Regions from separate parts of the Peptoniphilus sp. BV3AC2 genome, predicted to be linked through region 1. Evidence: riboswitches for the same ligand, from Rfam matches in the RefSeq annotation. Region 1 holds a riboswitch; the other holds the start of a gene.

Region 1 (5,378 bases):
GGCTCTAAACTTTCCAAACTTGGTAGGAAGATCTGCCACTGCAATCTCTTTAACTATCTTTTCATGTCTCTTTCTATATTTTATAAGTTCTTCTGTGGTGGTTATCTTCATGTTTAATTTTTTTGCAAGGGCAAATATTTCTTCTCCTCGCATCATGTGTCCATCGTCAGCCATGATTTCGCAGCAGATTCCCACTTCTTTAAGTCCAGCAATCTTTAAAAGATCCACTGTAGCTTCTGTGTGTCCCTCTCTTACGAACATTCCATTTTCCTTTGCAACTAATGGAAACATATGACCTGGGCGTCTAAAATCTTCCGGTTTTGCATCTTCTTCGGTAAGTTTAACTGCAGTTAGGGCTCTTTCGTAGGCGGAGATTCCCGTGGTGGTGTCCACATGGTCCACTGAAACTGTAAATGCTGTTTCGTGATTGTCTGTGTTTTCCACAACCATTTGAGGTAAGTCAAGTTTCATTGCGTATTCTTTTGACATTGGCATGCAAATTAAACCCTTTGCAAGAGATGCCATGGTGTTTATCGCTTCTCCTGTGGCAAACTGTGCAGCCATAATCATGTCCCCTTCGTTTTCTCTTGAAGGATCATCTGTAACGATGATGATTTCCTTATTCTTTAGCGCTTCTACGATTTCTTCGATGGTGTTAACTTTCATTTTCTTCTCCTTAAAATCCGTTTTCTCTTAAAAATTCCAAATCAATGCTATTTTTTTCTTCTTTATTTAAAAATTTATAGACATACCTTCCGATGATATCCGTTTCGATATTTATACTGTCTCCAAGTTTTTTATCCTTTAGATTGGTCTCTCTTATTGTGGTTGGGATTATGGAAACTTCTAAAGAGTTCCTATCTACCTTTGAAACTGTGAGACTTATTCCGTCTAAGGCTATCGAACCTTTGTTGACCACGTACTTAAGTACATCCTCCTCGGCAGAAATTTTATAGACTATTTCGTTTGAGTTGTGGGTAGTATTTATAATTTTTCCCACTCCGTCCACATGGCCTTGAACTATGTGACCGTCGAGCCTTTTAGTTGGACTTAACGCCCTTTCCAAATTCAAAATCTCTCCGCCTTTTAATTCTTTAAAAGTGGTATTATTTATAGTTTCAAGCATGGCTTCTGCTTCAAAATAATCTCCTCCAAGTTTTGTAACGGTGAGGCAAACCCCATCAGTTGCTATTGAATCCCCAAGTTTTGTTCCTTCAAGTACAACCTTCGCCGAAATATTTAAAGTATAGAGATCTTTTTCTTTTCTTATGCTATTTAATCTTCCTTGCTCTTCAATTATTCCTGTAAAAATACGATCACATCCTTCCTTTTATGAGTATGTCAGTTGCAATTTTAGTAACTTCTACATCTTTTAAATCTATTGCTTCGTCTAATTTTTCGATTCCCATACTTCCAATTGCCGAGATTCCGTCTGATCCGATGATCTTGGGAGCGATGAAGAAATAAAATTTATCTACCAATTTTTCTCTTAGCATCGATGCATTTAAGCTTCCTCCACCTTCCAAAAGTATGGAAGAGATGTTAAATATTTTTAATTTATCCATAAGATCTCTTAGATCAACCATTTTATTTTTTTCTTTTACGATTACTACATTTACATTTTCCATCTTGGATAGGATTTCAAATTTTTCTCTGTTGCAATTTTCTGTTGTGGCAATTATTGCTATATTTTCAAGATCCTTAGACAAAACTTTTGCCGATGGTGAGATTCTAAGTCTTGAATCAACGATTATTCTAGCTGGACTATGTGGATACCTTCCAGCTCTTACATTTAATGTGGGATCATCCTTTAAAACAGTGTTTATTCCAACCATAATCGCGTCGCACATTCCCCTTAGCTCGTGGGAGAATTTTCTAGATTCTTCTGAAGTTATCCACTGGGATTCATAAGTTCTCGTCGCAATCTTTCCATCAATTGTCATCCCAGATTTTAAAACTACAAATGGTCTATTATTTTTTATATAGGTAAAGTATCTTTCGTTTAGTTTTTCGCATTCCTCTTTTAGAATTCCTACTTCAACTTCGATACCTGCATTTCTTAATCTTTCTATTCCTCTTCCAGATACTTTTTCAAATGGATCACAGTTTCCAATGACAACTCTTGTGATCCTCTCCTCTATGATTCTATCTGCACAGGGAGGAGTCTTTCCATAGTGGGAGCAGGGCTCTAGATTTACATATAGGGTGGCACCATCTAAATTTTCTCCTTTTGTCTTTGCATCATTTATCGCATTTACCTCTGCGTGGCAAGATCCGAATACTTTGTGATAACCCACACCAATTATTTTTCCATTGCTTACGATGACACATCCGACAAGGGGGTTTGTCTTTGTGGCACCGATACCATTTTTTGCAAGCTCTATCGCCCTACTCATGAAATATCTATCGTCTAAGTTTTTCATTTCTTCTCCTAAAATAAAAAAAGAACCCATTTCAGGGTTCTAGTACACAAAAAAATCTCTTCTTTCATCCAGACTATACTGTCGGTATTGGAATTTCACCAATTCAGCTTGCGCTCGCGGACTTTACCGCCGGTGGGGAATTGCGCCCCGCCCTGAAGACATAAAATATATTTAGTTCTAATTCAATGATACCAGTTAATGAAATTTTGTCAATTAAAATATCAAAAATATTTTTTTTATATTTATGAAAACTTTATCCCTAAAAAAATATTGTGCTATAATTTACTTGAGGTGAAAAAAATGAAATATAGAATCGAACATGATAGTGTCGGAGACAAACAAGTACCAGTTGAGGCTTACTACGGAGTTCAATCTCTAAGAGGAGCTGAAAACTTTCAAATATCTGGTAAAACTCTACATCCAGCAATGGTTAAAAACCTTGCTCTAGTTAAGAAAGCCTGTGCAATTGTAAATAATAAATGTGGAATCCTAAGCGATGATGTTTGCAAGGCAATAGTTTATGCATGCGACGAAATCCTAGCTGGTAAATATTTAGAAGAATTCTTAACAGATATGGTTCAAGGTGGTGCAGGAACTTCTGCAAACATGAATGCAAACGAAGTTATCGCAAATATCGCTAACGAACACCTTGGCGGCGGACTAGGAACTTACGAACATGTACATCCAAACGACCATGTAAACATGGGACAAAGTACAAACGACGTATATCCATCAGCAGGTAAACTAGGAGCTCTAGATTTAATTCAAGATGCAATAAAGGAACTAAATAGACTTTATAATGCACTTATGAATAAATCTGATGAATTCTCAACCATCCTAAAAATGGGTAGAACTCAACTTCAAGACGCAGTTCCTATGACTCTTGGACAAGAATTCCACGCTTACGCATCAGTAATAAGACGTGACATCAATAGAATTGAACACGCTTCACACGCAATCAAAGTACTTAACATGGGTGGATCTGCAATAGGTACTGGTATAAACGTAGATAGAAACTACTTCGATATGATCGTACCAGAAATTTCAAAACTTACAGGATACGATCTAGAACAAGCTCCAGACCTAATCGACGGAACTCACAACCTAGATGGACTAGTAGAACTTTCTTCAGCCCTTAAGACCTGTGCAGTGAACCTTTCAAAAATTTCAAACGACTTAAGACTTATGGGATCTGGTCCAAAGACCATGATTGCAGATATTATTCTACCTCCAAAGCAAAATGGATCTTCCATCATGCCTGGTAAGGTAAACCCTGTAATCCCAGAAGTTGTAAACCAAGTAGCATTCAAAGTAATCGGAAACGACGTTACTATTTCAATGTGTGCTGAAGGTGGACAACTTGAACTAAACGCATTTGAACCAGTGCTTTTCTATTCACTATATGAATCTATAGAATTTATAACTCACGGAGTAGAAACTCTAGTTGATAATTGTATAGTAGATATAAAACCAAACCTAGAAGTGCTTAAGAAGGATCTTGAAACTTCTGTAGGAACAATAACAGCATTCGTTCCACATATCGGATACCAAGTATCAGCAGATATTGCAAAAGAATCTCTAAGAACTGGAACTCCAATTAGAAAGCTTATTTTAGATAGAAAGCTTTTGACAGAAGAAGAAATAAATGAAATATTCGATCCACAAGCAATGACTAAACCAGGTATTGCTGCAGAATATTTAATCAAACAAAAACATAATAAATAAAAATAAAATTTTAGACCCTAAGTTTTAAAAACTAGGGTCTTTTTACATAAAACTCAAAAAATATCTTGACATTACTATTTTCACAATATATAATATCTATGTTAAAGCCAAAGACAGCAGGTGCAACAGCTTAAATATCCTGCCGAGGTTCGAAAAACATTATTTTTTTAATGATCGGATTTACGTCTCACGGCTTTAGTGAGATTTTTTTATTTTGGGGGTGAAAGAGTGAGAGAACAAGTACTAAGCCAAAAACAAGCCCAAGTAGATGAAATTAAAGAAAAAATTGAAGCTGCTAAGAGTATCGTTCTTATGAACTACCACGGACTTAACGTAGGAGAAGTTACTGAGTTAAGAGATAAATTCAGAGCAGAACAAGTTGATTACAAAGTATACAAGAATACTTTGATGAAGAGAGCATTTACTGAGCTTGGATACGAAGGATTAGACGAAATTTTAAAAGGACCATCTTCTATTGCATTCTCAATGGCAGACGCAGTACCAGCTGCTAAGATCGCATCTGAATTTGCAAAAGACCATGAAGCTTTAGAAATTAAATCAGGTATACTAGATGGTAAAGTTATATCAACTGATATGATTGAATCTCTAGCAAAACTTCCATCAAGAGAAGTTCTTATTGCACAAGTACTTGGTGGATTAAACGCACCAATCCAAGGATTAGCAAATGTACTAAGCGGTACAATAAGAGGACTAGCAGTGGTATTAAATGCTATTGCTGAAAAGAAAGAACAAGAAGCAGCTTAATGCTTCAAATAAAAAAGATTAAAAAATATTTTAAAAACATTTAGGAGGAAATATAATGTCAGAAAAAGTACAAGCACTTATTGAAGAAATCAAAACACTTACAGTTATCGAGCTTTCAGAAGTAGTTAAAGCTCTTGAAGAAGAATTCGGAGTATCAGCAGCAGCTCCAGCAGCAGTTGCAGTAGCAGGTCCAGCAGCAGCAGGTCCAGCAGCAGAAGAAGCAAAAACAGACGTTGACGTAATTCTTGAATCAGCAGGTGGAGAAAAAGTTAAGGTTATCAAAGTTGTTAAAGATATCACTGGACTAGGACTAAAAGAAGCTAAAGCTCTTGTAGACGAAGCTCCAAAAGCTATCAAAGAAGGAATCCCAGCAGACCAAGCAGAAGAACTAAAAGCTAAACTTGAAGAAGCTGGAGCAACTGTAACAGTAAAATAATGATTTTAAAGACAGGTCTTACCTGTCTT
Region 2 (5,378 bases), on a different contig from region 1:
AGAAGCCTTCTTAGGGACTGCAATAAAAATTAAACCAATCCTTAAAATAGACGAAGAAGGAAAATTAAAACCTATCGACAAGGCAAGAGGATTAAAATCGGCTTACAAAAAATTAGTAGATATCTATTTTAATAATAGAGATGAAAAATCTAACAAAATTATTATTTTCCATTGTGCAAATCTTGAAGGTGCAAATGCCCTTAAAGAAGCTTTGGAAAAAAGAGACGAAAACCTTCAAATTGAAATTGGAGAATTAAGTCCTATCATCGCTGTCCATACAGGTATAGGAATGACTGCAATGACATTTGAGGGGGTGAAAGGTTGACAGATAAAAAGAAAACCGTAGTGCTTGGCATAAGCGGCGGTGTGGATTCATCGGTTGCAGCCTATCTATTAAAAGAACAGGGCTACAATGTCATCGGTGTCTTTATGAAAAACTGGGACGAAAATGACGAGGAATGTACTGCCACAGATGACTACCTAGATGTGGTAAAAGTAGCAAACGCACTGGATATTAAGTACTACACTGTTAACTTTGAAAAAGAATATTGGGACACTGTCTTTACATATTTCTTAAACGAATATAAGAAGGGCAGAACTCCAAATCCCGACGTAATGTGCAACCAAAATATAAAATTTAAAGCATTTTTAGATTTTGCTTTAAAACTTGGTGCAGATTATATAGCCATGGGTCATTACGCTAGAGTTAAACACGAGAATGGACATAGCTACCTGCTTCGCGGGGTTGACGAGAACAAAGATCAATCTTATTTTCTATCTCGAGTTAAAGAAGAAGCTCTTAAAAAAACTATCTTCCCTATTGGAGATATAAAAAAGGAAAAAGTTAGAGAGATCGCAGAAGAATTAAATCTTGCAACTGCAAAGAAAAAAGATTCCACCGGAGTATGTTTTATCGGCGAGAGAGATTTCAATAAATTCTTGGACAAATTCTTATTTACAAAACCAGGAAAGATTGTAGATGAGGCTGGAAACGTGCTAGGAGAGCACTCTGGACTGATGCACTACACCATTGGACAGAGAAAAGGAATCGGCATCGGCGGAGTTGGAACTGGAGAACCATTCTTCGTTGCAGATAAAAATTTAGAAAAAAATGAATTAATAGTTGCACAAGGGGTGGATAATCCTATATTATATAGAGATGAGTTCTATGTTGAAGAACCATTTTTTATAAATGGAACACCAGACTATCCACTTAACTGTACAGGAAAGATTAGGTACCGTGCTCCCGATGTGGGCATGGTTGTAACAAAAATAGACGACGAAACACTTAAAGTTAAGCTCGAAAAACCATTAAAAGGTGTAACTCCAGGACAAATAGCTGTGTTTTATTCTGGAGAAATATGCCTAGGTTCTGGTATAATTAAATAAATAGGAGGAATTTTATGATTTTAAAATTACAAAAAAGAGATCAACACGGAAAAAATAAAGTAGACAAACTTAGACAAGAAGGACTTGTTCCAGGAGTTGTTTACTCAAAGGGAGAAGAAGCAGTTTCAGTAACTGTAGTTGAAAAAGATTTAGTAAAGGCTTATGAAGTAAACGGTCTTTCAAACATTTTCAAAGCTGAATTAGACGGAGCACAAAAGGACCTTCTAATCAAAGAAATCCAAAAACATCCATTTAAGAATCAAATTCTACACTTTGACGCATACCTAATCGATATGAATCAAAAGATCAGAGTTACTATTCCAGTAGTTCTAGAAGGAAGAGACAACATCAAGGCTCAACCATCAGTTATCATGCAAATTATTGACAGCGTTGAAATTGAATGTCTACCAGGAGACCTTCCATCAGAAGCAGTTGTAAATGTAGTTGACATGCAAATTGGCGACAACATGACAGTTGCTAATCTAGATATCGCAGGAAATGACAAGATTCACATCCATGTAGATCCAGAAGAAGTTGTAGCAGTTCTATCTGAACCACAAGAAGAAAATCTTGAAGAAACTGACGAAGAAGTATCAGCAGAAGTTCCAACTGTAGCTGAAACTGAAGCAAAAGAAGAAGAATAATAAAATTTATTTAAAGATAGCTAGAATTTCTAGCTATTTTTTATTTAAATCTTTTTTAGAAAACTAAGACATTAAAAAAGCAAGGAGTTGTTTTCCTTGCTTTTATTTCTTTAAATTTAAAGTAAAAAAACTTCGATCTCTCGAAGTTTAATTTTTTATGAATCTTTAAGTGCTGGTCTTACTCTTTCGTAGAGTAGGACTGTTACCACTGCTGTTATAGATCCTTTGATGATGTTAAATGGAATTATACAGTAGACCATCATTGTAAATAAATCTGTTACCTTTGGAATTATTTTACTTCCCATTGCTACTATTGCTTCCATTGGCATAATCTTTGCGTAAAGTGGAAATATAAAGTAGTAGTTTGATATAAATGCAGATGTAGTCATAAGAACTATACCAAGTATAAGTGAAAGTATAGCTCCTTTAAAGGTTCTATATCTTCTATAGAATACAGAAGCTGTAATCGCGTATACAGATGCGATTATAAAGTTTGAAAGCTCTCCTACCATTCCTGTGTCTGTGCCTGTGATTATAATATTTAAAATATTTTTAATCGCTGCAATAATCACTCCATAGATTGGTCCCATGGTAAATGCTCCTAAAAGCACTGGTACATCAGAGATATCTAGCTTCATAAATGCAGGTGCGATAAATGCAAGTGGCATCTTTATATTCATTAGTATAAATGCCATTACAGATAAAACTGCCACCCTTGTGATGTTTCTTGTCTTAATTCCTCTTCTTGTTGTGTTATTCATAATTCCTCCCTTGCTTGGGCATAAAAAATGCCCCACTGCTTCAGGGGCCTCTTCTATCATCCAGACTCTACTGTCGGTACCTGAATCACACAGGTTCAGCTTGCGCTCGCGGACTTTACCGCCGGTCGGGACTTCCACCCTGCCCTGAAGAATAACTATACTAATTTTATATTATCTATTTTAGCTTGTCAATCTTTATTGAGATGTTCTATTATTTTGCCGCAAATCAATTATAATAGCGAAGTGACAATTTTTTTAATTATCCTATATAATATAACGATGAGGTGATACTATGAACTTAGATATTAATGTTATAAATTTTATGTCCGAGATTAAATGTGTGCCGCTGGATTATTTTTTTAAATTCTTTACCCATCTTGGCGATTTCGGATTCTTATATATTTTGATTGGAATTTTATTTTTATTCTTTAAAAAAACTAGAAAGACTGGAGCGACAATCCTTCTTTCTCTAATTTTCTGCGGAATTCTTGGAAATTTAATCTTAAAACCAACCATCGCAAGAATTAGACCCTACGATAGATTAAATCTTCCCTTGAAGATAAAACCACCGACAGATTTTTCTTTTCCATCGGGACATACCTATGGGGCTTTTGCAGTAGCTGGATCCATCCATTTTACAAAAGTTTTTAAGAGTCTTCCATTTTTTTTAGTGGCTGCGATTATCTCGGTATCTCGCATCTATTTCACAGTCCACTATCCTTCCGATGTGTTGGCAGGTGTAGTGATGGGAATGATTCTATCCTATGTTTCAAATAAAATTGTAAATAAATTTTATAAAAGTAATTGAAAATTTAATTTTAGAAATAAATTTTATAAATTTTAGATTCTTACAATTAATTTTTATAAATTTACTTTGTTTAGCGATTTTTAAAGTCGGGTAATTAAATTAAGAGGTGATTAAATGAAGTTAGAATTATTTTATAAAGAATCTTGTCCTTATTGCCAAAAGGTTCTAAGGTTTATGGAAATGAATAAAATCGACGATGTGGAACTAAAAGATATTGTAGCAAATCCAGAGTTTAGAGATACTCTCGTAGAAGTGGGAGGAAAGGGACAGGTTCCTTGTCTATTTATCGACTCTAAACCTATGTACGAATCCATGGATATCATCAAATTTTTAAAAGAAAGATTAAATTAATTAAATAAAAATTAGAGACGAATATTCGTCTCTAATTTATTTTGTAAATTTTAAATTTTACATACGGTTTTGGTTGTCAACCCATTCTTTAGCTTCTTCAACAGATTCTTCAGTAGGGATTTCAACTCCAGTTTCTGGATCTTTACCTTCGCTCTTAGCGTAGATATCAGAAGCTGCTTTGTCTCCATGTTTAATTTCGTTCATTTGTTCAAGGTTAGCTTTAGTTTTACCTACTAAATCTTGACTAAGTGTTTCTTTCTTAACTTCTTTGTTCATATTATACCTCCGTTAATATTATTCTACCCCTTCTGGATATAAATTACCAATTTTGATCTAAAATAAATTAGAAAAGGTGAAAAATGATTAAAAAAATACTTTCTTACGTCAAATCTTTTAAAATATATGCATTCTTAAGTCCAATCTTTGTAACCTTAGAAGTTATCATGGACATACTCATCCCATACACCATGAGTATCATCGTGGATCAAGGGATTATTTTAAAAGATAGGGACGTAATTATAAAAACTGGAATCCTACTAGTAATCTATGTACTTCTATCCTTTGGAGCAGGTATTACATCTGGATACCTTGCAACCAAGGCGAGTGCAGGACTTTCTAAAAATCTTAGAGAAGCACTCTATGAAAAGATACAGTCTTTTTCATTTAGGGATATAGATTCTTTTTCAAAAGGTTCTCTCGTTACAAGACTTACAACAGACGTTCAAAATATTCAAATGTCTTTTCAAATGAGTATTAGAATTGCGATTCGTTCGCCAATTATGCTTGTGTTTGCATTCATAATGGCATTTAAAATTAATAGAAATTTGGCTGGATACTTTTTATTTATCATTCCTCTAATTGGAATATTCGTCTCCTACATCATGATTTCCGTCTATCCAACATTTAGACAGATTTTTAAAGGCGTAGACAGGCTTAACACTTTCGTTTCAGAGAATCTACTTGGAATCAGAGTGGTTAAGAGCTTTGTTCGAGAAGAAGAACAGATAAAAGGATTTACAGAGATTTCAAAATTCCTATACGAAAAATATATTTACATTCAAAAGAGATTTATGTCACTTATGCCATTTATGAATTTTACGATCTACACCATCTGTATTATTATCTCCTGGGTCGGCTCGAAATTCGTGGTGGGAGGTAGCTTAACCACAGGACAACTTATGAGTCTTGTTACCTATTCATTCCAAATCCAAATCTCTCTTATGATCTTTGCAATGGTAATAAGTCAGATAATTCTATCTCGTAACTCTGCAGATAGAATCATAGAAGTGCTAGACAAAGAAGTAAGCCTAGTTTCAGGCGAATCCAAGAAAAAAGTAGAAGACTACACCATAGAATTTAAGGATGTATGTTTTTCCTACGATAACACAAATGCAGATGAAAAAAGTAATAGAGATGATGAAGAAA

What was found. A riboswitch is a leader RNA that binds a small molecule or an ion and turns the genes downstream of it on or off. The one in region 1 is predicted to bind FMN.
Region 2: another riboswitch for FMN. It lies ahead of HMPREF1252_RS02890 (ECF transporter S component); the one in region 1 lies ahead of ribD (bifunctional diaminohydroxyphosphoribosylaminopyrimidine deaminase/5-amino-6-(5-phosphoribosylamino)uracil reductase RibD).

The regions. Positions count from the first base shown of each region.
Region 1 covers NZ_AWXD01000007.1:260,933-266,310, forward strand. Annotated here, with positions in the region: gene HMPREF1252_RS01900 (bifunctional 3,4-dihydroxy-2-butanone-4-phosphate synthase/GTP cyclohydrolase II) at 1-666, opposite strand, end outside; gene HMPREF1252_RS01905 (riboflavin synthase) at 677-1,312, opposite strand; gene ribD (bifunctional diaminohydroxyphosphoribosylaminopyrimidine deaminase/5-amino-6-(5-phosphoribosylamino)uracil reductase RibD) at 1,317-2,423, opposite strand; FMN riboswitch at 2,476-2,587, opposite strand; gene HMPREF1252_RS01915 (aspartate ammonia-lyase) at 2,724-4,148, shown strand; ribosomal protein L10 leader region at 4,238-4,367, shown strand; gene rplJ (50S ribosomal protein L10) at 4,377-4,913, shown strand; gene rplL (50S ribosomal protein L7/L12) at 4,969-5,349, shown strand.
Region 2 covers NZ_AWXD01000008.1:219,383-224,760, forward strand. Annotated here, with positions in the region: gene HMPREF1252_RS02875 (DegV family protein) at 1-325, shown strand, start outside; gene mnmA (tRNA 2-thiouridine(34) synthase MnmA) at 322-1,389, shown strand; gene HMPREF1252_RS02885 (50S ribosomal protein L25) at 1,404-2,033, shown strand; gene HMPREF1252_RS02890 (ECF transporter S component) at 2,189-2,794, opposite strand; FMN riboswitch at 2,839-2,950, opposite strand; gene HMPREF1252_RS02895 (phosphatase PAP2 family protein) at 3,087-3,602, shown strand; gene HMPREF1252_RS02900 (glutathione S-transferase N-terminal domain-containing protein) at 3,717-3,953, shown strand; gene HMPREF1252_RS02905 (DUF3787 domain-containing protein) at 4,011-4,229, opposite strand; gene HMPREF1252_RS02910 (ABC transporter ATP-binding protein) at 4,313-5,378, shown strand, end outside.